Regions from separate parts of the Parapedobacter sp. ISTM3 genome, predicted to be linked through region 1. Evidence: riboswitches for the same ligand, from Rfam matches in the RefSeq annotation. Region 1 holds a riboswitch; the other holds the start of a gene.
The links. Region 1 has a riboswitch for thiamine pyrophosphate ahead of JHJ32_RS14775 (TonB-dependent receptor). Riboswitches for the same ligand answer to the same signal wherever they lie in the genome.

Region 1 (15,816 bases):
CTACCACGTCTGATTACGATCGCGAGAAGCTGCAAGAGCGCTTAGCCAAGTTGGCTGGTGGTGTGGCGGTATTGTATGTAGGTGCCGCTACGGAAGTGGAAATGAAAGAAAAGAAAGACCGTGTAGATGATGCATTGCATGCAACCCGCGCTGCCGTAGAAGAAGGCATCGTAGCTGGTGGCGGTGTGGCATTTATCCGTGCCGGCGAGGCATTGAAAGACCTTAAGGGGGCCAATGAAGACGAAAACATCGGTATCGAAATCGTCAAACGGGCCATCGAAGAGCCGTTGCGTCAAATCTGCAACAACTCCGGCATCGAAGGTGCCATTGTTGTGCAGAAGGTCAAAGAAGGCCAAGCAGATTATGGCTACAACGCACGTACGGGTGATTACGAAAACCTCATTGGTGCAGGCGTGATCGATCCGACCAAGGTATCTCGCGTAGCATTGGAAAACGCTGCATCTATCGCTTCTATGCTGTTGACCACCGAAGTGGTTTTGGCAGATGAGCCAGAAGAAGAAAAACCTGGCGCTGGTGCTCCCCCAATGGGTGGAGGCATGGGCGGAATGATGTAACAATTGCCCCGGTGCGCCGGGGACCATCATATACGCAAAAACGGTACATCCTCGAAAGTGATGTACCGTTTTTCTTTAAAGCTCAATTTGGTTTAGTTAACTAAGCTTCTCGTTATTCCGGTGCCGATCCGCGTCCCTGATATTTTTCTTTTCAAGATTTTTAACCAAAGCGTCGGTAAGATCTATATTTGTCTGGTTTGCAAGGCAGATTAGCACAAAAAGCACATCCGCCATTTCATCGGCAAGATCCACCTGCTCATCTGATTTTTTAAAGGACTGCTCACCGTATTTGCGTGCCATAATACGGGCTACCTCCCCTACTTCCTCCATAAGGATAGCCGTATTCGTCAATTCGTTGAAATAACGGATGCCCGTCGTATTAATCCAGTGATCGATTTGTTCCTGCGCCTCTTTAATGGTCATGATAAGTGTGTTATTGATGTGCACAACACGTTTAAGGTGTTGGGCTGTTAACCTAATGATTGTCTTTATCCTTGGTATCCATAACGATGGTAACCGGCCCGTCATTGACAAGCGAAACCTTCATATCGGCACCGAATACCCCCGTCGCGATAGGCTTGCCCAAGCGGGCAGATAACTCCGCTACCATGGCCTCGTACAGCGGGATCGCTTTGTCAGGTCTCGCCGCACGGATAAAAGAAGGACGGTTGCCCTTTTTTGTCTGTGCAAACAGCGTAAATTGCGATATCAATAAAACATTGCCTCCGATATCCTGAATGGATCTGTTCATCAGTCCGTTTTCATCGCCGAATACGCGCAAGTTTGCGATCTTTTGTGCCAACCAGGCCACGTCGTCACGGTCATCAGCCTCTTCGATTCCCAGCAATACGACAAAACCCTGTTTAATCAATCCGGTGACGGCCCCGTTTACCTGGCACGAAGCCTCAGATACCCGTTGGATAACAGCCCTCATCTCCTTCGAGCCTTTTGGCAGCTACAGTGGTTACTTGCCAATCCGGTACAGCCGTCCCGCATCCGTAACAGCATATAGCGCGCCATCTTTACCCTGCTGCACATCACGAAAGCGCTGGGCTTGATCTTCCAGCAGGCGTTCTTCGCCCACCACTTTGTTGTCTTTGATGACCAGTCGAGCAATGTGCACACTGCTTAGTCCGGCAATAAACAAGTTGTTTTCCCATTCAGGAATCGAATTACCGGCAAAGAATGTCATCCCACTGGGCGATAGAACGGGGTCATAATAATATACCGGTTGCTCCATGCCTTCCTGCTGCTGGATGGCATCGCCAACCAGATTTCCGTTATACTCAATACCGTAGGTAATGGTGGGCCAGCCATAATCCTTACCCGGCTGAATGAGATTGACCTCATCCCCGCCCCTCGGACCGAATTCTGTCTCCCACAGGTCACCGGTCACCGGGTGGAAAGCAAGCCCCTGTACATTGCGATGTCCATACGAATAAATTTCGGGACGGGCATCGCTCCTGCCCTCAAAAGGATTGCCAGGCGCGGGCTTACCGTCGGTTGTGATTCGCAGTATCTTGCCCAATGCAGAGTTCAAATCCTGCGCTTGCGGCCTCGTGACAATGTCCGAGCGTTCGCCCGTGCTCACGAACAGATATCCGTCCTTGTCAAACAAAATACGCCCCCCGTAGTGCAGGTTGCCTTTGTGCGCCGGCGTGGCCTGATAGATCACCTGTGCATTTTCAATGGTCTTTTCGTCGGCAGCCAGCTTTCCCTTGGCTACAGCGGTAAGCGTTCCATTCGGCGTATCTTGGGAAAACACCCAATAAACCATACGGTTGCCCTCAAAAGCGGGGTCAATGGTAATGCCCAATAGGCCGCCCTGCCCTGCATCGTTGACCGCCGGCAGCCCTGTAATCGGTTCACTCAGCTTGCCTTCTTGTGCAGCTATCCGTAATGTACCGCTCTTTTCGGTAATCAATAATCGACCATCCGGCAGTACAGCAATTCCCCAAGGCCTATTGAGCCCCTCACTCAATACCGTAACGTCATAAGGCGTATTGGTTTTGACACCAGCTATTCGGGTCTGCCCCTCAAAAGCCGGTTTGTAATCCGTATTAGGAGCTTTGGTTTCCACAGGCGCATAGGTTGAGTCCGCCTGGACATCCTGTTTTTCCTGGGGAGCAGACGAATCGCATGAGGAAACCATCAAGGTGAGTCCCGCAAGCGCGCCTATCGATCTGAATGTATATTGCATAGCGAAAAATTTCTCTAAAGATAACGACATTTTGGCCAAAAAATCAATGCTATGGCTACACACAAAAAAACAAGTGCACCGCTATTTTCACATAGCACACTCATCATTACCACGTTAGGGCGCAAATCACTAAAACCGGAGATTCAATCCCAACAGAAAGTTAGCTGTCGCTTGTGGATAATAAAAATTGTAATCTATTCTATCGGTTTCGGACATATAGTATCCCCATGTATAACCGTTTGACGAATATCTTTCGTTAAAAACATTATTGATCAGTAACGTCATCCCGATATTTTTCAAATTCCACAAGGACGTATTGTAGGAAAGGCGGACATGATTAACCAAAAAGCCGTCAATGCTTCGACCTGCATGGCCCGTATTATCCAGGTATTGCCTCGATACATATTTAGACAACAATGCCAGTTCAGCGCGTTCCCATGGCTTAAAAAGCAGCTCGCTGGACGCCACCCAATCCGGCGAAAACGAAATGTCGGTGGTTTCATAAAAATTTTCCACATCGCCCACCACTTCAATAAAATCCTTTATTTTGTTTTGGCTGTAAGCGAGCGTTGCCCCCCAGGTAAACCAACGTACCGGTGCCCATCTACCGTCAACCTCCAATCCGATGCGATAGCTATTATCAACGTTCCGGCGCAAAGTCGCTCCTACATCATTGAGCTGTCCGGTAAGTACCAACTGGTTCTTGTAAAGCATCGCATAGCCGTTTATACCAACATTAAATCGCGGCGATCGGATGCGATAGCCAGCTTCGATATCATGCAACTGCTCCGCTTTGGGTGTTTGATCAACAGGCCAATCAGTAAAATCGCTGCGCACCGGTTCTTTATTAGCCAAGGCATAGGAAACGTACACATTGCTTGCGGCCGACAAGTGATAGGTAAGCCCCAACTTGGGGTTAAAGAAATCGAAGGTCGCATCCTGTGTAATGTCACGTAGGTCGTTGTCTATACCACCAATGGCGTAATCAATATGCCGGTACTGGATATCCGCAAATAAGAACCACTTGCCGAGTTGATACGAAGCTTTCGCATAGGTATTAAAATCCTTTTTCATTGCATCGCCGTCATAGTAGCGATAGGCCGTCCGGAATGCACCACGCACACTAGGCGGGTACATTCCCCCTGTGGCCAATGGATACTGAGACCACACAATATCGCCATAATGCCCACCTTCGTACTGATTATACCCTCCACCCCAGGTCAGTTGGAGCCCCTGATGATTCTCAAACACCAGTGAATACGTACCACCGTAAAAATGATTATCCAACCACCGTTGGCGCACCAGATCGGTAGCTGTTATGGTGTTGCCTTCTATCACCACGGGAGGCAAACCATAATCGACATAGTCATCATTGTCCCTGAATTGCTCGTAATACCCTTTACCACGTGTATAATGCAACGCTGTGTTTAGTGTCAACCTTCCATTCAAGGCTGTGGAAAACAACAACTGATAATGGGTCTGTTGGTAATTATCGGTCTCGTTGTCGTACAGGTATTTGTTATACCGCCTGTCGGAGTGCAGCAAATTATTGCGCTCATCGTCGTTCAATCCATCGTCATCGGCATAGGCATTCATCGCCGCCACGTCTCCAGTGAGCCGCGATTCCGGCGTGCCATACCAGGCTTGGTATGTTTTCTCCCTGCCTCCAAACACATTCGCACGAAGCAGGCTATTTTTGCCGTGCCAGGCACCTGAAAGAAAAAACGACTGTAAATCAGCGGTTGCCCGGTCGATGTAGCCATCACTTGTGATACGCGACAACCGCCCATCGAAACTAAACCGATCGTCAATAAGCCCTGTCCCAAGCCGTACGGTATTTTTCCATGAATTGTAGGAACCAAAAGAGTTGTCTAATTCGGCATATGGTTCAGCGTTGAGCGTATTGGTTTGGATGTTTAAGCTGGCACCAAAAGCCCCAGCACCATTGGTAGAAGTACCTACACCACGTTGTATCTGAATATTATCTATGGAGGAGGCAAAATCCGGCAGATTGACAAAAAAGGACCCCAAGCTTTCAGCGTCATTCAATGGGATACCATTGATTGTTACGTTCGTCCGCTGCGCGTCGCTTCCACGTATACGCATACTCGTGTACCCGATACCAGCCCCCGCGTCGGAAGAAATCACCACCCCCGGTGTCTGATCGAGCAGATAAGGAATATCTTGCCCCAGGTTATTTTTAGCGAGATCCGCTTTACTTAGGTTTTTGTAGGTGGTAGCGGTATTTTCAGTGGCTCGTGTTGCCTGCACCACGACTTCTTCCGTCAGCAGCGTAGCCCGTTGCAGCTCAAGGTGGATCTGTTGCTCTTGATTGAGAACGACCTGCCGAACCACCGGCGTGTACCCCAGATGGCTGATCGTAATCGTGTATGCACCCGCTTTCACATTGCGGATGACAGCCTGGCCTTCTGCATCCGTCTGTCCTTGATAAATGGTTCCTTCCAAACGTACGGAGGCTCCGGGCATAGGCCTATCACTATCCGCATGCCGTACCTGTACAATGATGTTGTGCTGGGCGATAGAAACGCCCGCGTACGTAACTAGCGCAATCCCTGCGATTAATCTTTTAAACATTTGAAGTTGTATTTTAGTTAAACATTACTGCCATAAGGGGTCATAGCAGTCCCGTCATTTAACTTACCTTCCCTACGCCGGCATTATCCGGATCAGGTGCTTGGCACCATGGCGCCAATGGGTATGATCTCAGCCTTAATTCGTGTCTGCTTGAACAAACAAGGCACCCCTAATCGAATGGACAAATCTATGCTATTTTTTACGCTATAGCAAATTGTGTATTTTTGCTGTTAGTAAAAAAGAAAGATCTATTTTGGCAGTTTCTGGGCACAGGAGCTTTTTTGCTTTATGCGCGGGGCTTTTCGCCCGCTATGCCGGACAGGCGTGGCGACCGTTAATTTATAACCATTCTAAATATCTGTGTTTTACACGTTTCTGACACAGGTCAGAACATAGATGTTGTACTTTTGTTACCGGAAATTAGTGAGCATAGTACAACCTTGAAGAATCTCAAAGTCATAGCATTCACCCACAAGCATGTGGATCTGAAGGATTTAGGCAACCTTGTTATCTGCAACGAGGAGCTGGAGAGTCGGCTAATTAATCTTAAAAACAGCTTTGACATTCCTGAAATTTTTTATATCGGCACCTGCAACCGTGTGGAGTTTGTCTTTTATGGAGCACATGAACTAAAGCCCGCGTTTGTCAAGGAGTTTATGCATAAGCTCAATTTCTGTGTCCCTTCCGAGCGGCTGGAGTGTTTTCTGGGGCAGGTAACCACATATGAAGGCCTAGACGCACTCAATCATCTGCTACGCATGTCATGCTCTTTGGAAAGCTTAGTGGTGGGCGAAAAAGAAATCCTTGCCCAGGTGCGCAAAGCCTACGAGCGTTGCCGACAGAGTGGATTTACGGGCGACTTTTTACGGCTGGTGATGAACCGTTTAGTCAAGACAGCCAAAGAAGTGTATACACACACGCGGATATCCAGGAACGCCGTTTCAGTAGTTTCGCTTGCCTATCGTAAACTACGGGAAATGAAATTGCATGAAAATCCACGCATCCTGATTATCGGCGCAGGCGAAACCAATCAAAATATAGCCAAATACTTACAGAAGCATCGGTTTTCCAATTTTGTAGTATTCAACCGCACATTAGCAAACGCGCTCGCGTTGAGCACAGAGCTCAATGCCAAAGCTTACCCATTGAGTGAACTGGCGCATTACAAAGGTGGCTTCGACATCATGATTACCTGCACCGGTGCACCTGAAGCAATAGTAGACACCACCCTTTATCAATCACTTCTCAACGGAGAGACAGACAAAAAGGTTATTGTTGATTTAGCAATTCCAAACGATGTCCACCCCGATGTACTGCAACACTACCCGACCCACTACATCGAGGTAAGCAGTCTACAGGCCATAGCCTCCAAAAATCTACAGGAGCGCTATGAAGAACTTGCCCATGCAGAACGGATTATTGCCGAAAACATCCGCGAATTTATTCCAATATTAAAACAACGCCGCGTTGAACTCGCTATGCGTGAGGTACCTGAAAAAGTAAAGGAAATCCGTTCATTTGCACTCAATGAGGTCTTCGCTTCCGAGGTCAATGCACTGGATGCCAATTCGAGGCAGGTACTCGAAAAAGTCATTGATTATATGGAGAAAAAATACATCAAGGTACCTATGGTCATGGCGAAAGACATCTTGGTAAAAACAAACCAGATTGACATCAATTAAATTGGCTAATTTCTGCTATCTGCTCCTCTTTCATCCTCTCATGTTTATATTCTTTTAATATATCCGTTCGGGGTAATACTTTTATTCATTAAATTTGCTTATGCTAATAGAAGAACCCTTGGTAAATACTGCGGCAACAAGCACACAAAAAATTGATCGAACACTTATTATAGGTACCCGCGGTAGTGAGTTGGCGTTATGGCAGGCCAACTACATTAAAGACAGGTTGGCCGATATAGGTGTCCGTGCCGAGCTTAAAATTATCAAAACCCAGGGTGATATTGTACAGCATTTACGGTTAGACAAGCTGGAAGGAAAAGGTTTCTTCACAAAGGAATTGGAAGAAGAGTTATTGAGTGGAGGTATTGACTTAGCCGTTCACTCGCATAAAGATCTCCCTACATTGCACCCTGTTGGATTGACTATTGCAGCGGTGAGCTCCCGCGAAGATCCTGCTGAACTGCTCATTATTCACAAAGATTGCGTCGATCTCAAAAAAAGGCTGGCCCTAAAGCACAATGCCATTGTGGGCACTTCGTCAAACCGCCGAAAAGCCCAGCTATTGGCCATGCGTCCTGACCTTGAGTTTGACGACCTGCGGGGAAACGTGCTGACGCGCATTGAAAAGCTGCGTGATGAAAACTACGACGCCATCATGTTAGCCAAGGCAGGTCTTACCCGCATAGCTGCAGACTTAAGCGACTTTCATGTGGAAGAATTGCCTCCCGTGGAAATAATCCCCGCTCCGGCTCAAGGCGTATTGGCCGTACAAATCCGCGAAAGCGATAAAGCGCTATATCAGGTCCTGCAAGCTATTCATGATACCGAGGTAGCTGATACCATTGCCGTAGAACGCAAAGTATTAAACTTATTCGACGCGGGATGCCACGCACCCCTTGGTTGCTATTGCCGCAAGCAGCAGGGCAAGTACGAAGTGTGGACGTCGAAAGCGGATAGTGAGGACGAATTCCCGGATCGACTCTACCTTTCATCCGACAGTCCCGAAGGCTTAGCCGAACGGATTGCCGCTAAGTTTGATAAAAACCGGAAATTCCCTTCCCAGGTATTCATCACACGGGACATCTCAGCTGCAAGCTATTTTTACCGCGCTATGGCCAAGCATGGCATTGCAGTAGACGGCCGCTCCCTCATCCGGATATTTCCAATCATTAATAAACTCGATCCCTACATCCTGAAGTACGTAGACTGGATCTTCTTCGGCAGCAAAAATGGGATAGAAAACTTTTTCCGACTAGAACCACGGCTCAGCAAACGGACAAAATTTGCCGTTATCGGACGGGGTTCGGAGGAGATGCTACGACAATTTGGGCATGCTCCTGATTTTTCAGGAGAGCGGTTAGGCATCAATATGGAAGAAATTGCTACCGAATTTGCTAAGATAGCATCCGGAACCACGGTGCTCATCCCGCGAGCCAAGGATTCGCTTGAAACCATACAAAAATCATTAACCGCAGACACGAAAATCATCAATTTACCGGTATATCAAACCCGGATGGACACAAATGTAGACAAATCCAACGCAGATGTACTCATCTTCACCAGTCCAACTAATGTAGAAGCTTATTTTGCGGATAATTTAGTCGAACCGGGACAAAAAATCATCTGCATCGGACGCTCTACAGGTAAACGGATTGAAGAGCTGGGCCTTCCTTACACGCTTCCCTATTCACCGGACGAAATTGGGTTGGCCGAAGCGGTTTTTGGACTTGATTATTAATTTTGGAATTATAGCTGTACCTGATGCCCGGCACGGCTATAGCGCACACAAAATAAAGATACTGAACACATGCTGATACGTCCTAGAAGGAACCGCAAATCGGCGGTTATACGTGATATGGTACAGGAGACACGACTAAGCGCCTCCAATCTGATATTCCCATTGTTTATCATCGACGGAAAGGATGTACAGACAGAGGTGGCGTCTATGCCAGGTATTTACCGATACTCCATTGATAGGTTACTACGGGAAGTGGAGGCGTGCTTGAACCTTGGATTACGTGCATTTGATCTGTTCCCCAATATTGACGAGGCACTGAAAGACAAATATGCGTCCGAAAGCTTACGGGAAGACAGCTTATACCTTCGGGCCATCCGTGAGGTAAAACAGCATTTCCCCGAGGCCTGCGTGGTCACGGACGTAGCGATGGATCCTTACAGCAGCGACGGACACGATGGCATTGTAGAAAATGGCGAAATCCTCAATGATGAAACCTTGGACATTCTGGCTAAGATGGCCTTGGCCCATGCACAGGCTGGCGCTGATATTATTGCCCCATCGGATATGATGGATGGCCGGATCGGCTATATCCGTAAGGTACTGGATGAAAACGGCTTCTCCAAGGTATCCCTCATGTCGTATACCGCAAAATATGCCAGCGCTTTTTATGGCCCTTTCCGTGATGCGCTGAATTCAGCCCCAAAGCACGGTGATAAAAAGACGTATCAAATGAATCCGGCAAATCAACGGGAAGCCTTGATAGAAGCCCATTTGGACACGCAGGAGGGTGCCGATTTCTTGATGGTGAAACCTGCGCTCCCCTATTTGGATGTCATCAAATTACTCAAAGACAATTTTGACCTACCAATTGCTGCATACAACGTAAGCGGGGAATACGCCATGATCAAGGCTTCTGCGCGCAACGGCTGGCTTGATGAGCAACGGGCCACGATGGAGGTGCTTATGGGTATACGGCGTGCGGGCGCCACCGCAATCCTCACCTACCATGCGAAGGAAGTGCTGGAAAAGAAATGGCTTTAGGGAATAAAGAAAAACACGATCATATTTATTATGCTGAATTCACTGAAAAAAGCTTTTGGCGGAAGCGATGACACCCGGCCATCAGCCGGAAAGAAAGGAGATATCTCACGGGAGAAGTCTGCAGAACTTTATGAAACAGCCAAAAATTATTTCCCGGGCGGGGTTAACTCACCCGTGCGGGCATTCAAATCGGTTTACGGCACCCCGTTATTCATTGAACGTGGTGACGGTTGCTTCCTTTGGGATGCAGACGGGAACCAGTTTATCGATTTCTGTTGTTCATGGGGGCCACTGATATTGGGCCACAATCACCCTAAAATACGCGAAAAGGTAACCAAAACGCTTGCGAAAGGATTAAGCTTCGGCGCCCCCACAGCACTGGAAAATGAGCTTGCCGAGCTTATACTCAAAAATAACAGGTACATTGAAAAAATACGCTTCGTCAGTTCGGGTACGGAGGCGGTGATGTCCGCCATTCGCCTGGCTCGTGGGTATACCGGGCGCGATAAGATTATCAAATTCGAAGGCTGCTACCATGGCCATTCCGACGCACTGCTGGTCAAAGCTGGATCGGGTTTGGTTACCTTTGGCGAAACCTCTTCGGCTGGTGTACCAAAGGCGTTTGCAGACGAAACGATTGTTATCCCTTTGAATGATAAGACGGCCTTGGAGACAGCCTTCGCGAACTTCAAAGAACAGATTGCAGCGGTCATCATCGAAGGAATCCCGTCAAACAATGGTTTGCTTATCCAAGAAAGCGCGTACATACAATTCTTGAGGGATATCACCAAGGCAAACGGCAGCTTGCTCATTTTTGATGAGGTCATCACGGGCTTCCGTTTGGGATTTGAGGGGGCCGCTGCCCACTATGATGTACAGCCGGATATCATCACCTATGGCAAAATTATCGGAGGAGGGATGCCCGTCGGCGCATACGGTGCTTCAACCGAACTGATGCGCCTTATTTCGCCCGACGGCGGCGTTTATCAAGCGGGTACGCTTTCAGGCAATCCGGTTGCTATGGCAGCAGGAATAGCACAACTCACCGAATTACGCACGAGCAACTTCTATAAAAATCTCAATACCAAAACCGAAGAATTTGCCGACGCTATCCAGCGATATGCCAAGGCTAAAAATTATCGGGTTAACGTGTTCAACGTAGGTTCAATCTTCTGGTTTGCGTTTACCGATAAAGCCCATATCCGGGCTGCCAGCGACATTGACCCAGCCAGCATGGAGTACTACAAAACCTTTCACCGCGAACTGCTCAATCGGGGCATTTACCTCGGCCCTTCGGGCTATGAGGTAGGATTCGTCTCCGCAGCTCATAGCAAAATTGAGCTTGAGAAGGCAAAACGCGCAATTTTTGAAAGCTTGGATGAAGTATTTCGGCATAAGCCCGCGGTTTGATCCGTAGGCTTATGCACTTAAAATGCCACGCTCTTCAATCGTAGGCCGGCCGTCTCTTCAAGGCCAAACAACAGGTTCATATTCTGCACGGCTTGGCCACTGGCTCCTTTAAGCAGGTTATCGATAATGCTTACGATAAACAGTTTATCGCCGTGCTGCTCCACATGCAGGAGGCATTTGTTTGTATTCACCACCTGTTTCAAATCGATAGCTTTCTTACTTACATGAGTAAACGGATGCGAGGCATAATATGCCTCATACAGCGCGTAAGCCTCGGTTTCACTAAGCTCGCTATCCAAATAAATGGCTGATAGAATCCCTCGAGTAAAATCACCCCGTTGAGGGATCATATTGATTCGCTGTTGTGCCCTTTGCAACAATGAGCTTCCGTCGGCCGGCAGGAAACCAGGCTGTAACGTTTCCAATGATTCTGTTATTTCTTGCAGGTGCTGATGGGTAAAGGCTTTGTAGACGGATAAGTTATTATTGCGCCAACTGAAATGCGAAGTCGCCGAAGGCTTTTGGCCCGCACCCGTAGCCCCCGTTGTCGCATTCACATGAACCTGATTCGGTAGCAGCCCGTTGGCAGCCAATGGTAGCAGCGCCAACTGGATACCCGTGGCAAAACACCCCGGGTTGGCAACATACCGTGCCGTACAAATGATTTCGCGTTGCAGTTCAGGCAAACCATACACAAAAGAAACACCTTGATAAACAGAGTTATCACTTAGTCGATAGTCTTGTGAAAGATCAACAATCCTCACATGCGGCTCAATGACATTGGCTTCCAAAAATTTCCGGGCATCGCCATGGCCAACGCAGAGAAACAGCACATCGATATCGTTGTGGTGCATGTCGCTAAAGCGCAAATCCGTATCACCAAGTAAGTCCGTGTGTACGTCTGAAACCTTATTGCCCGCATTGCTCGCACTATGCGCAAATGCAATATCGACATAAGGATGATAAATCAGGATGCGCAACAGTTCGCCGCCTGTATATCCCGCCGAACCAATAATGCCTATTTTAAGTTTGGTCATGCTCACTGCTTTTCGTTCACCTTGTGCCAAATAGACACTTGATTGCCAAATATCTTGGAGAATCCTTTTACATCATCACCGGACCAAGTATTATTCATTTCACCATAGCTTCCAAATTTATTGGACATGAGGTCATGCGGCGATTCAACACCTATTACAACAAACCGATATGGATGCAATTCGACGAAGACCTTACCGGTTACGGTTTGTTGAGCGCTTTGCAAGAATGCCTCAATATCTCGCATCACTGGATCATGCATCTGCCCTTCATGCATCCAATTGCCGTAAAACGCCCCCAGTTGATCTTTCCAGCTCAATTGCCATTTAGTAAGTGTATGTTTCTCCAGCGTATGATGCGCCTTAATGATAACCAAAGGCGCAGCCGCTTCGAATCCTACGCGGCCTTTGATACCAATAATGGTGTCGCCCACGTGGATATCCCGTCCTATGCCATACGGCTGAGCGATGGCCTGCAGTTCTTGTATGACCTTCACAGGACCGATACGGTTGCCATCCAATGCCACCGGCTCGCCTTTTTCGAAATCAATGGTCACGCGGCGGGGCGTCTCGGAAGTCACCGGTGTAGGCCAAGCTTCCTCAGGCAAGGTTTCATGCGAAGTGAGTGTCTCTTTCCCGCCTACAGAAGTACCCCAGATACCTTTATTAATGGAATAGCGTGCCTTTTCAGCATTAAACGCAACACCGTGCTTATGTAAGTATTCGATTTCTTCCTCCCGGCTCAGCTTTAGATCACGTATCGGTGTGATGATCGCCACCTCGGGGATGAGGGTATTGAAAATCATATCAAACCGCACCTGGTCATTGCCCGCACCGGTACTGCCATGGGCCACATATTCTGCACCGATTTTCTTGGCATAGTTGGCAATAGCGGTAGCCTGACTCACCCGTTCGGCGCTCACAGAAAGCGGATAAGTGGCATTTTTCAACACATTGCCGAAAATAAGGTATTTAATGCTGCTGTCGTAATAGTTTTGTGTCTCGTCTACCACGGCATGTGACTTTACGCCAAGGGAATACGCCCGCTGTTCAATTTGAGCGAGCTCATCCCCAGAGAATCCGCCTGTGTTGACAATGACCGAATGGACCTCCAGCCCCAAATCCTTTGACAAATAAATACAACAAAACGAGGTGTCGAGTCCTCCACTGAATGCTAATACGACTTTCTTCATTATTATTTTAGTAAATGATGTAACTATACCGTTCTTGGATGCCGGGCTATAAAAGCCGTAATCATCTTTTTGGTGGATTTCCACAATTTCGCTTCTATCCGTTTTAAAAGCGACGACTTCTTGGTAATCTGTTTCAGCCGTTCCTTCGCCTTCGCCTTCATTTCGATCCGTTCGCGCAATTCCCTTTCTTTTTCTACCGGATCCCAAAGCATGGCTGTACACATGCAATTTTTGCGCTGCTTGCCCGTGAGAATATCATAATTAACACAACTTTGGCAGCCTTTCCAAAACTCTTCATCTTGTGTAAGCTCGGAATATGTCACTGGCTCGTATCCCAGTTCTGAATTGATTTTCATTACCGCCAATCCGGTAGTAAGCCCAAATATCTTCGCTTTGGGATATTTCTCCCTGGAGAGGTCGAAGATACGTTTTTTTATGGCCTTTGCCAACCCTACCTTCCGGAATTGGGGATTAACTACCAGCCCTGAATTGGCCACAAAGTCGCCGTGGCTCCAGGTTTCGATATAACAAAAGCCAGCCCAGGCTTTGTCTGATTTGCGCAGCGCTATCACTGCCTTCCCCTCCCGCATCTTGTTTGCTACGTACTCCGGACTGCGGCGAGCAATACCAGTCCCCCTGGCTTTTGCCGATTCGGCCATTTCATCGCAAATCTGTTGGGCATAACCAACATGCTGTTCGGTTGCAGGAATTACCAAAAAATCTGAAAGTTCCATTGACTAAGGACCTCAAAAACTGAAAACAGCCAACCGAAGTTGTGTGTCTTCCATGATGTAAAAAAACGCTAAAAATCATTGATGATGTACAGCTATCGGACCTAATACTGTACGTTTTTCGGAAGGGATGCCCCACTATTAAGCCCGGGGCAATATGGGTCGTCGGAATCGAAGCACCGGTCGTTCGGCGGTTGATTTTTCACACAAAAAACACATCGTGTGGTGCTGAAAGCACGACACGGTAGGCGCTGCGATTATAGTTTTTGTGTTCATCGTTAAAGCTATTACAGCCTTGCTGCAATTTGGGTGCCAAATATAAGCTTTTTTTCTTTAACCAAATATTTTTTAACGAATTAATAGCTGTTTTAACATTTACCAATATTTGCAAACCATAGGTTTTCTTCCGACCTTTGTGGCATTATGACTGGAACCAGTTGGTTTTTTATCGTTATTTTCGCTATACCACTCATCGCCTTTCTCATCTGGTTGATGAAGCAGGACAGGCGCAAGGGAATCTGGGGGATCATCATTATCGTCATCCTCGCCGCAGGTGCCATATTCGCCTCTTCAAGAGCGAGCAGAAATGCCGTACAGAATTTCGAGATGCGAAAAAAAGAAGCGCAGGAAAAAAACACATCCTCGTCTACTCCCTAACCCCTTCCAGTGCCAACAGGAACGCGTATTCCAAGGCCATTTCCTTAAGGTAATCAAACCGTCCGGATGCGCCACCGTGCCCAAAGTCCATTTCGGTTTTCAGGAGGAGCACATTATTATCGGTCTTCATCGCGCGTAGCTTAGCTACCCACTTAGCAGGCTCAAAGTACTGAACCTGGCTATCATGCAAGCCGGTAGTCACCAATATATTGGGATAGTTCTTGGCCGCTATGTTTTCGTAAGGGGAATAGCTTTTCATATATAGGTATGCTTCTTCATCGTTGGGATTTCCCCATTCGTCATACTCGTTGGTTGTCAATGGTATGGTTTCGTCAAGCATGGTGTTGACTACATCCACAAACGGAACCTGTGCGACGATACCATGCCACAGGTCGGGTGCCATGTTCACTACAGCCCCCATCAATAGTCCGCCCGCGCTGCCTCCCATCGCATACAGATGTTCGGGGGCAGTATACCGCTCCGCCACCAGAAACCGGCCACACGCGATAAAATCGGTAAATGTATTTTTCTTTTTTAACATCTTGCCGTCTTCGTACCATTGCCTGCCCATTTCCTGTCCGCCCCGTATATGAGCAATCGCATAGACAAACCCTCTATCCAACAAGCTCAACCGCGCAGCGCTGAACGATGGATCCATCGTGGCTCCGTACGAGCCGTATCCATACAATAGCAATGGAGCGTTGCCATCCTTTCTCACCCCTTTTTTGTACACCAGCGAGATAGGCACCCGCGTACCGTCCTCGGCGGGAGCATACAAGCGCTCGGTCACATAATCCGCCACATTATAACCCCCGACTACCTCTTGTTGTTTCAGCAGCCTCTTTTCTCGCATATTCATGTCATAATCGTATGTAGACGAAGGCGTGGTAAGTGAGGTATAGCCATAGCGAAGTGTAGCCGTTTCATACGCGGGATTAGCGGATACGTAAGCCGTATAGG
Region 2 (15,816 bases), on a different contig from region 1:
GCCGGATGTACTCCGGACGGCCGTTTACAGGCCATTGGTTGGGGCCGGTACGTTCCAGCCCACCCTTGGTGGCCACGACGATATCCGAATAGTGGGAGGACAGCGCTTCCCGGATGAGCACTTCATTGGTATGCGGACCGTATGAATCGGCCGTATCGATAAAGTTGACGCCGGATTCCACAGCGTAAAGCAATACACGTTTGGCAGTTTCACGCTCGGGAGCGTCACCCCATACGCCGGGCCCCGTCAGTTGCATGCCGCCGTAACCCATCCGGTTGATTTCCAGTACGCCGCCGATTTTGTAAGTCAGTGATGTTGGTGTAGCCATGAATGATTGGTTTTAGTTATTAACGAAGGTTTTATACCCGATATTGCTTTTGTGCGTAATATTGCGTTTGTACGGGGCAACGATACGCCACCGGGCGGACCAGCCGCAGCGGTAAGATTGCTTTTTTACCGTCAACACATGAATAGTTGTATATCAAAGGAACTTTGCCTAAGTTTGGATTTTACAAATAGAATCATCCAATCAATGGAAATCATCAAGTCCACCTCGCTCGACGAGTTCTATCAGCAGGCAGCAGGCTTTACCGGCAAAAATGTAAGCGAATTATTGCCGCCCGGCATCCATAAAGAAATCGGCCATTTCAATATTTTCGATATCGCCGCTACCATTGAGGAAGTCAAGCGGAAAAACACCATGCCCTATAATCGCCGGGCTTATTATAAAATCAGCCTCATCCGTGGACGCAATAGGGCTGAATATGCGGATAAGGTGATGGAGATCGAGCGGAATGCCTTATTATTTGCCACACCCAAAGTGCCTTATCACTGGATTCCGATGGACGCCAACCAATCTGGGCATTTCTGTGTATTTACGGATGAATTTCTGGTCAAAAATAAAAGCGGTGTCGTATTGGATGACCTACCGATTTTCCAATCGGGCGGGTATCCGGTTTTTGAGATTGACGATGAAACAGCCGATGAAATCGGGCGCGTTTTTGTTAAAATGAAAAAGGAGATCGCTTCCGATTACTCCTTTAAGTACGATTTGCTTCGCAATTATGTGCTGGAGCTTATCCATTGCGGGCAAAAGTTGCAACCAGCCATGGCATTGGCTAACACGCAAAACGCGGCTACCCGCGTCGCATCGTTGTTTGTGGAATTACTGGAACGGCAGTTTCCCATTGAATCGCCCCAACAGCAGCTAAAATTGCGCACCGCGAAGGACTATGCGGATCGCCTGGCTATCCACGTCAACTACTTGAATAGGGTGCTCAAAGCACAGACTGGGAAAACGACCACTGAAATCATTGCGAGTAGGATAACCCAGGAGGCCAAAATCCTGTTGAAGCAAACCGACTGGAATGTTTCCGAAATTGCATATAGTTTGGGCTTCGATGAAATTGCTCATTTTTCCAACTTTTTTAAGAAACAGACCGATCTATCCCCGCTGGCATTCCGATCTTGATGCAAATGTTTGAATTTTGCAACTATTGATTTGCTCCTCGCAAACGCATGCTTACCGTTGTAGGCCATCTTTGTATCATCAAAATAAAAACGATAAAACGATGGAGAAAAACACAAGTAAAATAGCGTTGGTTACTGGCGGTAGCCGGGGCTTAGGCAAAAACATGGCTTTGAAACTGGCTGCAAAGGGCATTGATGTGGTGCTGACGTACAATCGCAATCAGATCGAGGCTGAAAAGGTCGTGGCGGCGGTTGAGGCAGCCGGGCAACGGGCTGTTGCCCTTCAATTGGATACAGCCGACACAAAAGGGTTTGATGCGTTCATTATGCGGCTCGGTAACGTATTACAGGAGGTATTCGGCACAGCACGTTTTGATTTCTTGATCAATAATGCCGGTACGGCATTGCATGCCGATTTTGCTGAAACCACCGAGGAACAGCTCGACACCATTGTGAATATCCATTTTAAGGGTGTGTTTCTTTTGACGCAAAAGGCGCTGCCTTACCTGGAGGACGGTGGGCGGATTATCAACATTTCATCCGGCCTTGCCCGCTTTTCGTTCAACGGTTCGTCCGCCTACGGTGCCATGAAAGGGGCCGTCGAAGTACTGACACGTTACTTGGCCAAAGAGTTGGGGCCTCGTGGCATTGCGGCCAATGTTGTGGCGCCTGGAGCTATTGAAACGGACTTCAGCGGTGGCTTGGTGCGTGACAATAAGGAGATAAATGCACATATCGCCGGCCTGACGGCATTAGGTCGTGTCGGCCTGCCCGATGATATCGGCGGCGTGGTAGCATTCCTTTGTTCGGATGAAGCCCGATGGATCAACGGACAGCGTATTGAGGTGTCCGGCGGAATTTTTCTTTAATAGGCCGCTGATCGTTTATCGGCAAACGTAGGCCGCCTTGCATAGGTTATTCAATATTTTGTCGTATCTTTGACGTTGGCTTTAGGGGTATTCTGAAGAAGAATTGAGAAAGACCCTTTGAACCTGATCCGGCTTATACCGGCGTAGGGAAAAGTTCAACCGTCACTTTTAGCGTGGCCACTTTGCGCTTCTCGATCCTTCCAAGGAAACCCACTTTAGCCATTGAAATTTTAAACGTTTGGAGCATGGAGAAGCGACTTTGGGATCACGTGCAACGGGTGCGCCAGCAATCACCTCTGGTGCAAAACATCACCAATTTTGTAGTTATGAACAATACGGCAAATGCCCTGCTGGCTGTAGGTGCGTCGCCCATTATGGCACATGCTGACGGAGAGCTGACCGATATGGTTGGTGTTTGCCAATCGTTGGTGATTAACATCGGTACACTGGATAACCAATGGCTTGAGTCGATGCTGCAGGCATCTGCCACAGCACATCGTTCTGGTAAACCTTGGATATTGGATCCAGTAGGAGCGGGAGCTACGCGGTACCGCGACAATGCGGTCAGCCGGTTGCTGGCCCTGCGGCCAACGGTGGTGCGGGGCAATGCTTCTGAAATTTTAGCGCTTGCCAAGGCCAATAGCGGCGCTACAAAAGGTGTAGACAGCAGGGCGACAAGCGGTGAGGCGCTGGATGCCGCACGGTATATTCAACAGCGGTATGGCAGTGTCGTTTGCATCTCCGGAGAGATGGACATTGTGGTGGGAGAAGGCCCGTTGGTTTATATCCGCAATGGCGATCCGCTGATGACGAAGGTGACCGGCCTGGGCTGCTCGGCGACAGCTATCATCGGTGCTTTTATCGCGGTTTCTTCCGATACCGTGGAGGCGGTGAGCGCCGCCATGGGCCTATTGGGGGTCTGCGGTGAGCTGGCGGTCGCCGTAAGCGCCGGGCCGGGTAGTTTGCAGGTCAACCTGCTGGACAAGCTGTATAATATCACGGAAGAAGAATTTGTCACCCGGGTCCGGATTTCCCATGAAGCTTGATCGCCCATTCCCTTACCGCCTATATCTGGTGATGTCGGAGGCTGACTGCCATGGCCGGGATCCACTGTGGGTGGCTGAAGAAGCCATCCTCGGCGGTGTGGATATCATCCAACTGCGCGAGAAGGGAGCAGCGGTTGAAGTATTTTTAAAAAAAGCAGCGCAATTGAAGACCGTGACCGATCGGTATGATGTGCCTTTAATCATCAACGACGACCTGAAGGTAGCCATACGGGTCGGGGCTTTCGGTATGCATGTCGGTCAGCAGGATCTTCCCCCAAGCGGCGTCCGCGAAGCATGGTCCGATTGTCGGTTGCTGGGCTATTCCATTGAACGGCTGGAGCAGTTGCAAAGTGCCGAGGCAGCCTTGGCTGATTATTTGGGTGTCAGCCCGATCTTCCGCACTGCTACAAAGACCGACACAGTGTCGGAGTGGGGGATCGCCGGCATCCGGCAGCTTCGAGGGCTTACGGACAAGCCCTTGGTTGCCATCGGCAGGATGAACCGGGGGAACGTGGCTGCGGTAATCCAAGCGGGTGCTGATTGTGTCGCGGTGGTGTCAGTCATCTGCGCTGCCGACGATCCGCGCGCCGCTGCCGCTGACTTGAAAGCACTCATCAATAATGCAATAGCTATATGAACACAAAAACGTACCGGTATCCGTCGGTGCTGACCATCGCCGGATTTGACGGCAGCGGCGGCGCTGGTATTCAAGCGGATATCAAGACTATTTCGGCATTGGGTTGCTACGCCACCTCCGCGCTTACTGCGCTTCCCGTGCAGAATACGCAAGGGGTAAAGGCCATCTACCCGATACCTTACCACACGGTGCAGGACCAGCTTGTCACTATTCTCGACGATATTTTTCCTGACGCCATCAAAATCGGTATGGTGCATACTGGCGAACTGGTGGATACCATCGTGGATACGCTGGCAGAATATGCCCAGACGCCGGTCGTGTTTGACCCCGTGATGGTAGCGACCAGCGGCGATAAACTTATCGAGGATAAGACCATTACCACCATTGTCGAGCGGTTGTTTCCTATGGCGGCCGTCATTACGCCCAATATGGATGAGGCGGCTATCCTCGCCGAAATGCCGGTACGCACGCTGGACGACCTTTACGTCGCTGGACTGAAGATCCGGAAATTGGGTTGCCAATCGGTGCTACTCAAAGGCGGCCACTTGGATGCACCGCGACTTACCTCCTTATATTTCGATGCGCAGGGGACTGTCCACGAGTTTGGTTTTACCAAGTCTGAGACAAACAACACGCACGGATCGGGCTGTACGTTGTCTTCGGCAATTGCCAGCTATATTGCGCTGAGGAATAGCTTGTTGGAGGCTGTGCGTAAAGGGCAGGAGTATGTGTATCAAGCCATTCTCCACGGCAGTGACGTGCAGGTAGGCAAAGGCAATGGGCCGTTGAACCATTTTTTTAATCCGCAGAAACTCACGAAATATGACCTGGTCTGAATACGCTTGGGTGGCCATCGAACCGATTTACCAATCCATCATCGCCATGCCCTTCATCACCGAATTGCAGGACGGCACACTTCCCATTGAGAAATTCCAGTTTTATATGGCGCAGGACTCGGGCTACCTGGAGCATTTCGGCCGGGCACTGGCGCTTATCGGTGCGCGCGCCCACGACACGGATGACGTATTGGCATTCCTGCGCTTCGGTGAAGGTGCTATTGTGGTAGAAAAAGCTCTGCACGAGTCGTATTTCAATGATTTCGGCGTTGCCGAACATGGCATGCTCGAGCCCGCCTGCCACCACTACGTGCATTACTTGAAAAGCACTGCGGCATTAGCCCCCGTGGAGGTAGCGATGGCTGCCGTGCTGCCCTGTTTCTGGATTTACAAGAAAGTGGGCGACTATATCTACGCTCATCAACACGCGGGCGACAACCCTTATCAACGGTGGATCGATACCTATGCCGGTGAGGACTTCGCGATTTCTGTGCGGCAGGCCATCGCAATTTGTGACAGGGTAGCCGCAGCTACTACAGACAGCGTACGCGAACGGATGACGGAAGCGTTCATCACGGCCAGCCGGCTGGAATACCGATTCTGGGATAGCGCATACCGGCTGGTCAGGTGGCAGTCGGTGGGTTAATTGCCAATTCCATTTGGATATTGCAGCGTTTGTACGGTGAAGGGTATCCGGTGACTTTCCGGAATCCTAACTTGTGGTACAGATTAATTGCCGGTTTCAGGATGGTGTTGCTTTCAAGGTACAGCGCTTTAGCGCCCGCTTTCCGGGCTTTGTCCACGATAGCCTTGCCGAGCAGCCAACCAATACCTTTGCCCTGCACCTTGGGCGAGACGGCCATCTTTGCCAGTTCGTAATCATAACGGGGGTCGTTCATTTTGATTAGCGCGCAAACGCCGACAGGTTCACCTTGGTATAAGGCTACCAGTATTTTGCCGCCATTGTCCAAGATGTATTCCTGCGGATTATCCAGCGCCTTATAGTCGGACTCTTCCATTTCAAAGTAGTCGGAAATCCAGGCCTCGTTGAGCGCCTTAAAAGCTGCCTGATATTTCGACTGGTAGTCAACAAGGATTACCTCGTCGCTTTCCCGGCGTTTTTTCTCCTCCTGCACCCTGCTGAATAACGATTGCTGTTCCAGCAAAAATTCCCATTCCGCTAAGGCTTCCCATAAGTTATGGGTCGCTTCAGCAATGATGCCATCAATAGCCCGGTCAATGTCCCGGTATTGGAAACTGATTTTGTCAATTAACTCCTTTCCTTTCTCCGATAAGGAGATAACGTTCTGGCGTTTGTCTCCGGAGTTGATGTTTTCGACGATTAAGCCGCTTGCGGCCATTTCGCGCACGATTTTGCTGACGGAAGGTTGGGAATGGCCGATCTCTTTAGCGATTTCGGTAATAGTTTTTCCATCCGCTTCGGAGAGCACGAAAAAAACCGGAAACCATTTGGGGGCGAGCGTTACCTCATACAACCCGTAGATTTTAGCTGCATCATCTGTCACCTTTGCAGCGAGCATCCGCAGTCGGCTTCCCAAGGCCATCTTGCCTGTTTTTGAAAATAAATCCATCTGTATAACTAATTACATAACCAGTTATGCAAATATAACGACAATATTCGGTACTATGCATCGCTCCGTCATTTATACCTGCTTTTTTCTTCCTCTTTTTTGTTCTTGTTCTACCGTAATGCGGGTTTGATCCGGGCCGCATGCGACGTGGATCCGGGAATTTCACAGATACACCCCGGATCAGCTCCGCATCGTACACGGAAGATGACAGGAGAATGATAAAAGAAAGGAGGAATAGGTTGTCTTGTTTTGCACCCATGATTGTCGCAACCTGCCGTACCATCGTTGGCCGGCAATCAGTAAATTTGCTCATGTTATATTTATATTAAAATAAACGATTATGCAAGAAAGCTTATCACGCTCTTTGGAAAACGCCTTTGGCGAGTTACTGACCACGTTGTCGTCTCTTGATGAGCAAGAGCTGAATACCGTGCCTTTCGCAGGGAGCTGGACAGCCGGGCAGGTGGGCGATCATCTGCGCCAGTCTTATGACGTGGTTGGGTGCCTTACTGGGCGTACTGAGGTGACGCAGCGCGATCCCGGTGCATACGTCGCGCCATTGAGCGAACAATTCCTGAATTTCGAGGTCAAAATGCAATCTCCTGATTTTATTCTGCCTACCGAAGCCCCCATAGCAAAAGAACGGCTGCTGGATGGTCTAAAGCAGCGGACATCAGCAATCCTTGATTTTGCAGCAAGCCATGCGGATATGACATTGACTTGTCTTGATTTTGAATTGCCCACGTTAGGCGCACTCACCCGAAACGAATGGCTTAATTTTGTGCTGGTGCACACGTTACGGCATAATCACCAATTGGCCAATATCATGCACCGGCTGGATCACACGCTGTCATAGCACTGTCACTGGTAGGTTGTAGCTTTGCAGATGCGGACCAGTCACCGTAAGCGATGACATGCATACCACCAATTACCGGCATACTCAGCGGCAGACGATCGATATAGTTGCATATAAAAGCAACTTTATCTAATTTGGCGCCATGTATAAAACGAAAAATGCGCTGCTGCTGCTGTGTGCAATGGCAGCTTCCCTACAGGTGCTATGGGCTCAACGCTACCAGTATACGGTTGATTTGACCGATCTGCAGAATGATAAATTCAACGTGACGCTCCTTACGCCTGAGATCTCGGAAAGGACCGTGATCTTCGCGTTACCCAAGATAATCCCGGGTACCTATTCCATTAGCGACTATGGGACTTTCGCATCAAACATCGTGGCGGAGGACAGCAAAGGCAGGCGCTTGCCGGTAAAACAGCTGAACACCAACCAGTGGGAGATAAGCAACGCGAAGCGCCTCTACCGGATTACTTATGAGGTGGAGGATATCTTCGATACCGATAAGGAACACAAAATATACCCAATGGCGGCGACCAACATCGAAGAAAAAAACGTGGTGGTCCATACACCGGGGATTTTCGGCTATGTAGAAGGCCAAAATAAACTGCCTATCGAATTGACGTTTGAAAAGCCTGCTGATTTCTATGCATCGTCGGCAAAATTGCCGGTGGAAAGCACGGCTACGCGCGACGTTTTCCTGATGGAAAGTATAGATGATCTATACGACACCCCCATTATGTATGGTGTGCCAGACACCACAACGGTACAAGTAGGTAACTGCGAAGTTTTGGTATCGGTATACTCGCCCAATAAGACCATCACATCGCGTGAAATCGCGGATTGGTTGAGCGGATTGCTACAGGGCGCCCGTAAATACCTCGGAGGTAAGCTGCCGGCCGATCGGTATGCGTTTCTGTATTATTTCAAAGACATGGCGATCCAGCAATCCTTCCAATTGGGTATGGCCGGGGCTTTGGAGCACACCACATCGTCGTTTTACTACATTCCGGAACTGCCAGCTAATGTTTTGAAAAACCTGTTGGTGGATGTCTCGTCACATGAGTTTTTCCACATTATCACGCCATTGACCATTGCATCGCGGGAAGTGAAAGAATTCAACTACGACACACCGATATTATCCAAGCACCTATGGCTGTATGAAGGTACCACCGAATATACGGCACACCACGTACAGGTGCAGCATGGTATGAATACACCCGAACAGTTCTTGGATAAACTTGCTGAGAAAATCGTCGACTCCCGAGAACACTATAACGATACCCTGTCATTCACCCAGCTCAGCAAATACGCGGCTTCCACGTATGCCGATCAATACGGAAATGTGTATCAGAAAGGTGCGTTGATAGGGGCTTGTCTGGACATCTACCTGCTCCACTTGTCGGAAGGAGGATATGGATTGAAAAACCTGACGCACGATCTGGGTATACGCTATGGGAAGGACCGTTTTTTTGAGGATGATGAACTTTTCGACGAAATCGCCCGATTGAGCTACCCGGAGGCCAAAGCGTTCTTGGTGAAATACACACAAGGAAATTTGCCCATTCCCTACGAAGAATATTTCGGTATGGTGGGGATACGGTATCAGCCCGGGGAAACCAAGAAGTTGGTTGTTGATGAGCATGCCAACCCACAGGCCGAGTGGTTGCGGGCAATTTGGTTGACGGGTACAGCGCCCTGCCGATAGCGTCAAGTCAGGAATTCAGCCCAGAGTGGGAAGTGGTCGCTGATGCGCCACGAGAGCTGGCTTTCGTTATAATTCCTGCTTTGCAGCACTTTACCACGAAAATCGTAGACGCCTCCGCGGGAATAGGTCATGGAGAGTTCGCTTTCAAACCAAGCAATTTGGTCGTAGAAGGAATACGTCTTCTTGAAGATTGTGCGATCGATGTCCTGTAAGTCCGCCGGCACATGCAGGCCCTTGGAAACAAAAGCCTCGTAAGTGGGATCGCCGGCTTTGGCAATATTGAAATCGCCCAATGTGATCAGGCTGTGATTCCAGCTGTGTAGTTCATCTGCCCAGTCGTGCACCCAATCGGCGATAGCCTGCAATTCGGGTATGCGCGAGGCAGGTGTACCGTACAGTACATGCAAGGTGAGCAACACAAAGGTTTTGCCGCCGACGAGGAAGCTCACGCCATATGGTGTGCGGGCGAATTGTCGTTGGAGCGAATTATTGTTCAGCGCTCGGTTTTCTTCCAGTACGTCATCGGGGATGACAACTTCACAAGCCAGCCCGGAGAGCTTCACCTTCCGCATGTCAAACAGGAAGGCCAATCGTTCGTCATTACCTGGACGTCCCTTGGTGACATCGGTCATAAGAAACCCCCAGTGCGGCCCCATAAGTTTCAACGCATGGCGCAAAGCCTTGAAATTGCCTTTGACCTCCTGGACGGCAATGATGTCGAACCGCTTCAATATCGTCACGATGCACAGCAAAGATTGTAAATCCCTTTTCGGGCTTTGCTGGTCGGACGCTTGCCATTCTTCGGTCAATCCGCCGAAAGCACGGATATTCCAGGTGCAGATAAGCACATTGCGATCCAACTGCTTGGTGGGTAATTGCTCGTCGAGGTCGGCAGCCAAGAACTGCAACTCTTGTCGCACGTTATGGGGTGGGGTATCCGTTATTTTTGGCATGGCAGGCATGAGATGCGGTGTTGCTGCCAAGTTATCCAAAAGTTTCCGGTAATTTTAAGCTTTTTACTAACAAAATAACTGCTAAGATTTTTTAGGCAGATTTTGCGGTTCCCGGCCAAATGCTTTCCGTAGCTCGCCTTTAGCCCGTTCAGGCACGCCCCTTTGCAGGTCATCGAGAGATCATTACGCCTTTATGCCTGCCCGCTCACAGGTGACTCAGGACAACTATTTGCCGAAACGCACGCGATAGATCACGCCGTGCGCATCGTCCGCTATCAACAAAGAACCATCGGTATATTGTGCGAGACCGCATACACGGGCGAACTGTCCTTTTTTGTCGTCCGTGAGAAAGCCAGTTATAAAATCCTCCACGCGGGTTGGATGCCCGTTTTCGTACCGGATGCGGACGACCTTATAGCCGGAGGGTTCGGCTCTGTTCCACGAACCATGCATGGTGACGAAAGCGTCACCGCTAAATTCTTCAGGAAACTGATCGCCCGTATAGAACAGCAAATCCATCGGTGCGGCATGTGCATCATAAAGCAGGGTTGGTTTGACCGATTTGGCTGCATATTCCTCGTGTGTCATCCCTTTGGGATCATGATGCACCTCGAATTGTCCATCGCCGTATACAAAGGGCCAACCGTAGTCCTGGCCTTCCTCGATTTTATTGAGTTCTTCCTGCTGCTCATCGTTTCCCAGCCAATCGATACCGTGGTCAAAGCCCCACAAATCGCCGGTTTGCGGGTGCCAATCAAACCCGATCGTATTCCGTAGTCCCGTGGCATATGTCGCCCGTTGGCTTCCGTCGAGACTTACCTTGAGCATTGTGGCATTTTCCTTATTCGTTTCGACGCAGGCATTGCAGGTGCTGCCCACGGAGACATACAAAGCGTTGTCTGGACCTACCTTGAGCGTCCGGTTACCATGTTGGCCGCCATCGGGAAGGTCATCCACCAACAGCTGCAGGCTATCGATGTTGCCATCGGGGTGGATGGTAGTTTTATACAATTCATTGACCGTGATGAGGTACAGATTGTCACCATCTACCGCGATGCCATGGAGTTGGTCTTTTTTTGTCAGTATCCTTACCACGTCGGCCTTCCCATCTTGGTCTTGGTCTTGCAGCAACGTCAGCGTGCCGTGGTCACGGTCGGTCACATAGACCGACCCGTTGGCTGCCACAGCCAGCATGCGCGATTTGCCCAACCCCTCAGCAAACTTCTCAATGGTAAAACCCGGAGGAAGTTTCAGGGAGGCAATGTTTTCCGGTGTCGGCAACAATTGTTTCGGTCTGAAAATATGGCCTTCCATGCGGCGTTCGATAATTTCCTTATTGCCGTCCTGGCCGAATAATGGCAATTGATGGATTGCAAATGAAAAAACCGCAATAAATGTCATCGTTTTCATGGTGTGTCTATTTCATGGGTACCATTCAAAAGAGCAAACCATTTAGGAAGCCAGATGTTTTGATTTACGTAATAACCGACTTGAGAATTGTAGCAAACAGGAATGAGAGCAATCAGGATACATGAATTTGGTGGGCCGGAAGTGCTGAAACTGGAAGAAGTGCCCATCCCGCGGCCTGCCCCCGGTGAAGTACTGGTGAGCGTACATGCGACCAGTGTGAATCCGGTGGATTGGCGGATACGGTCAGGCCAGCGAAAGGAAAAATTCCCGGTACAGTTTCCTTTCACCCCCGGCTGGGATGTCTCCGGCGTAGTGCAGGAGGTAGGAGAGGGGGTTCAGGGGCTAAAGGCCGGCGACGAGGTCTATGGCCGGCCCCACCCAACGCGAAATGGCGCTTACGCGGAGTATATTGCCTTACCGGCCGATGAGCTGGCCAAAAAACCAAAAAGCATTGACCACATCCATGCCGCGGCGGTGCCGTTGGCAGGGCTGACCGCCTGGCAAGGGCTGTTTGACCATGGGCACCTCACCGAAGGCCAGCGTGTGCTCATTCACGGTGCATCGGGTGGTGTCGGTACACTTGCCGTTCAGTTTGCCAAATGGAAGGGTGCTCATGTCATCGGTACAGCTTCGGAAAAGAACTTCGGGTTGCTGAATGAACTTGGTGCAGACGAGCTTATTGACTACCGGCAGGCGTATTTTTGGGAAAAGCTAAGTAACCTGGACCTGGTGTTCGATACGATCGGCGGCGAGACCCAACGGCGGTCGTTGGATGTCATCAGACCTGGAGGAAGGCTGATCACCACGTTAAAGCCGGAATACGTTGACGAAGCAAAAACCCGCAACATCCATTTGGAGGGCTATACCGCCCAAGCTTACCCACATCAACTCGAAGCCATCGCTTCGCTGATTGATGAACGCAGCGTGAAGCCTGTCATTTATAAAGTCATGGAACTGGAAGACGCGGCTGCCGCCCAGCAAGAGAGCCAAGGCGGCCATGTCAACGGCAAGATTATCTTGAAAGTCGCCGGCAAGTGACGACGACGTTGAATGGCATTACGTTATGTCAATCCAAACGGGTGCATGGTCGCTGGTCTTTTCCCACCCCCTTACCTGCCGGTCTACTCCGGCGGATTGGAGCCGTGGGGTCACCATGGGGCTGAGCAGAAAATGGTCGATGCGCAACCCCGCATTGCGGCCAAATGCATTGCGGAAGTAATCCCAGAAGGTATAGATGGTTTCATCGGGATATAGGCGCCTGAGCGCGTCTGTCCAACCCTGAGCAAGTAGCCTGCGGAAAGCCTCGCGGGTTTCAGGTCGGAAAAGTGCATCGTCTGTCCAACGTTCCGGTTTGTAGACGTCCACTTCGGTAGGGATTACATTAAAGTCGCCGGTTAGTATGACCGGTACATGTTGGTCGAGCAACGATTGACCGTGGGCGATGAGGCGGTCCAGCCAGCGGAGCTTATAATCAAACTTAGGTCCCGGTGCGGGATTGCCGTTGGGCAGGTACAGGCAGCCGATGACGATCTCATTGATTTTTGCTTCGATATAACGACTATGGTTATCTTCCGGCTCTCCCGGTAATGCACGGCAGATTTCTTCAGGCTGTCCCACTCGAGATAGGATCGCCACACCGTTCCAGCTTTTCTGACCGTGCCAGATGCTATCGTATCCGGCATCCCGCAGCGCTTGCTCGGGAAAATTTTCTTGGATGGCCTTCAGCTCCTGCAAACAGACGACATCGGGTTGGGTTTCTTTCAGCCATCTTAATACGATTGGAAGACGGGCGTTGATGCTGTTGACGTTGTATGTAGCAATTTTCATGAAAAATAAACTTCAATAGGTTGGTGTAAAGATGGGAAAATAATCGTTGTCTTTTTCAATGGGATATGATGTTTTTTCGTGGAACCGATGTCGTCGCAGCGGTGTAACTAATTTTTAACAATTACCCGTTTGCAAAACAATCAACTTTCTCTATTTTTGCCGCCACATGATGGGTTCATCGTTTCGGTTTCCATGGGTAATTTGCCTATTCTTGCTGCTCGGTTGTAGCGGTTTCCGCGTCTATGCAGAAGTTGATGCCGTTCATGTTGCCATCCCCGCGAAAGACAAGCAACAGGGCGAGGTGCATGCCGGAATTCTGAAGCACATCCAGTATGCGACCGTCAGACCATTTTCAAACGATTCAGACAGGCATCGCGATCAGATTGACGCTGCCAACAGCGAATCCGAAAATAAAGACGAGCGGCTTGGTTCGCTCAAAAAGAATAAAAAAGCTGTAAGATTTCTTGCAGCTTTTTTTGATTTTAAGATTCGCGAGGCAAATTGCCGTTATGTGAAGGCGCCCCAGCTTTCGCAAGGCTGTATTCGGCTGCCGTTTCGTGCCTATCTCCTGTTTGGCGTGCTGCGGATTTAGCCCCTTATAACCTCTTTTTCAAAGCGACAGTCCGGAAAGCGCCTGCCAATCTACGTAGTGTGCATCTACCCGGACACTTAATGTGTCTAAGCGTATTCGCGTAGATCACATCCTTTACTATGTCAATTTAATCAAAACTCCATTATTGTTCAACGTGAAATCGTTATGAATAGAATATTTAAGCTAGCAGGCCTATGTCTCCTGCTATGGCCGATTGCCTGTGCTCCAAAGCATGAACAACAACACGAAGAAGCAAGTTTTTTGGTGACCAGTCCGGTTCTGAAAGATACATTGGTAACCCAAGAATACGTATGCCAGATTCACGCTATCCAACACATTGAATTGCGGGCACTGGAAAAAGGTTATCTCCAGGAAATCTACGTCAATGAAGGTCAAGCCATAAAGAAGGGCCAGTTGATGTTTAAACTCAACCCTGCTGTATATGAAGCGGAAGTGCTGCAAGAAGAAGCAAGCATGCGCCATGCGCTGATTCAGTATGAGAACACCCAGAAATTGGCCGACAGCAACGTGGTTTCGGCACGGGAACTGGCATTGGCTAAAGCCGAATACGAAGAGCGAAAAGCGAGGTATGAGGTGGCAAAAGCGCACTTGGGCTTTACCGAAATCCGTGCGCCATTTAATGGTATTATGGATAAATTCTACGTGCGCTTGGGTAGTCTTCTGGATGAAGGCGAATTGCTTACCTCACTTTCTGATAACAGTAAAATGTGGGTGTACTTCAATGTGCCCGAAGCGGAGTACCTGGATTTTGCGGCACGGTCCGGGCGTGGCAAGCGCCAGGAAGTTCTGCTAAAAATGGCAAATCATCAGCTGTTTAACCAGAAGGGCATAGTCGAAGCCATTATGGCGGACTTTAATAATGAAAACGGAAACATCGCTTTTCGTGCGTCGTTTGATAACCCGCAAGGGCTATTGCGTCATGGCGAAACGGGGAGTATTCTGATGGCGGTACCGTTGAGAGATGCCCTTATCATTCCGCAGAAGGCTACCTTCGAAGTGCTGGATAGGAAATATGTCTATGTGATCGATCAAAACAACCGTGTGCAAGCCAGGGAAATTGTTGTTGCGCAGGAGCTGCCCCATTTGTTTGTCGTAGCATCCGGGCTTTCCGAAAAAGATCAGATCCTCGTTGAAGGTCTACGGAGGGTGAAGCATAATGATCAGATCCATCCCCGATTCGAAGCGCCCGAAAAAGTCTTTGCATCACTCAGCGAACTAATGGCTGAATAGCCTCACACCTTCATATCGTATACCATGTTTAGTAAATTCATACAAAGACCGGTGCTGGCCATCGCCATTTCCTTGGCCATCGTATTCATGGGAATTTTAGCTATCAATACGCGTCCGGTTTCTCAGTTTCCAGAAATTGCGCCGCCGCGGGTCAACATTTTTATTGCCTATCCCGGCTCGAGTGCACAAGTATTAGTCGAATCAACGCTGATTCCCTTGGAACGGGCCATAAACGGTGTTCAGGGGATGCAGTATATTATCTCCGACGCAACAAGTGCAGGCGAGGCGACCATCCAAGTGATTTTTGAGCCAGGTACGGATCCGAACGCCGCCGTGGTGAATGTAAAGACCCGCGTAGATCAGGTGATGAACAATTTGCCGCCGTTGGTACAGCGGGAAGGGGTGGTGATTACACCTATCCAACCGAGTATGTTGATGTATGTCAACCTATACAGTACCGACGATCATGCAGATGAGAAGTTCCTCTACAACTACGCCAATGTACATATTTTGCCGGAACTGCAACGTATCAGTGGCATGGGGCGCGCCCAGATATTGGGTAGCCGCCAATTTGCTATGCGTATCTGGCTGAAGCCCGACCGCATGCGGGCTTATAACATTTCCACAGAGGAAGTGATGGAAGCCATGGAGGAGCAAAGCGTGATTGGCCGCCCGGGGCGGGTAGGGCAAGCCTCCGGGAAAACCGCACAGTCGCTGGAATACGTGTTGTCTTACGAAGGCCGGTTTAATAAGCCGGAACAATATGAAAACA

Region 2: it holds a riboswitch for thiamine pyrophosphate, as region 1 does, so the genes downstream of both, thiM (hydroxyethylthiazole kinase) here and JHJ32_RS14775 (TonB-dependent receptor) in region 1, are expected to answer to the same signal.

What each region holds. Positions count from the first base shown of each region.
Region 1 is NZ_JAENGN010000011.1:16,671-32,486, forward strand. Features, by position in the region: gene groL (chaperonin GroEL) at 1-575, shown strand, start outside; gene JHJ32_RS14760 (nucleotide pyrophosphohydrolase) at 672-998, opposite strand; gene dtd (D-aminoacyl-tRNA deacylase) at 1,051-1,509, opposite strand; gene JHJ32_RS14770 (PQQ-dependent sugar dehydrogenase) at 1,540-2,775, opposite strand; gene JHJ32_RS14775 (TonB-dependent receptor) at 2,905-5,370, opposite strand; TPP riboswitch at 5,423-5,551, opposite strand; gene hemA (glutamyl-tRNA reductase) at 5,811-7,052, shown strand; gene hemC (hydroxymethylbilane synthase) at 7,153-8,790, shown strand; gene hemB (porphobilinogen synthase) at 8,860-9,831, shown strand; gene hemL (glutamate-1-semialdehyde 2,1-aminomutase) at 9,862-11,241, shown strand; gene argC (N-acetyl-gamma-glutamyl-phosphate reductase) at 11,259-12,278, opposite strand; gene argG (argininosuccinate synthase) at 12,281-13,471, opposite strand; gene JHJ32_RS14810 (N-acetyltransferase) at 13,492-14,202, opposite strand; gene JHJ32_RS14815 (hypothetical protein) at 14,623-14,856, shown strand; gene JHJ32_RS14820 (S9 family peptidase) at 14,846-15,816, opposite strand, start outside.
Region 2 is NZ_JAENGN010000016.1:3,283-19,098, forward strand. Features, by position in the region: gene JHJ32_RS18020 (aldo/keto reductase) at 1-328, opposite strand, end outside; gene JHJ32_RS18025 (AraC family transcriptional regulator) at 533-1,471, shown strand; gene JHJ32_RS18030 (SDR family NAD(P)-dependent oxidoreductase) at 1,572-2,339, shown strand; TPP riboswitch at 2,413-2,506, shown strand; gene thiM (hydroxyethylthiazole kinase) at 2,585-3,385, shown strand; gene thiE (thiamine phosphate synthase) at 3,375-4,022, shown strand; gene thiD (bifunctional hydroxymethylpyrimidine kinase/phosphomethylpyrimidine kinase) at 4,019-4,858, shown strand; gene tenA (thiaminase II) at 4,845-5,504, shown strand; gene JHJ32_RS18055 (helix-turn-helix domain-containing GNAT family N-acetyltransferase) at 5,482-6,450, opposite strand; gene JHJ32_RS18060 (DinB family protein) at 6,791-7,306, shown strand; gene JHJ32_RS18065 (peptidase M61) at 7,449-9,011, shown strand; gene JHJ32_RS18070 (endonuclease/exonuclease/phosphatase family protein) at 9,014-9,994, opposite strand; gene JHJ32_RS18075 (sorbosone dehydrogenase family protein) at 10,190-11,374, opposite strand; gene JHJ32_RS18080 (NADP-dependent oxidoreductase) at 11,477-12,412, shown strand; gene xth (exodeoxyribonuclease III) at 12,431-13,201, opposite strand; gene JHJ32_RS18090 (hypothetical protein) at 13,368-13,793, shown strand; gene JHJ32_RS18095 (efflux RND transporter periplasmic adaptor subunit) at 13,959-15,044, shown strand; gene JHJ32_RS18100 (efflux RND transporter permease subunit) at 15,069-15,816, shown strand, end outside.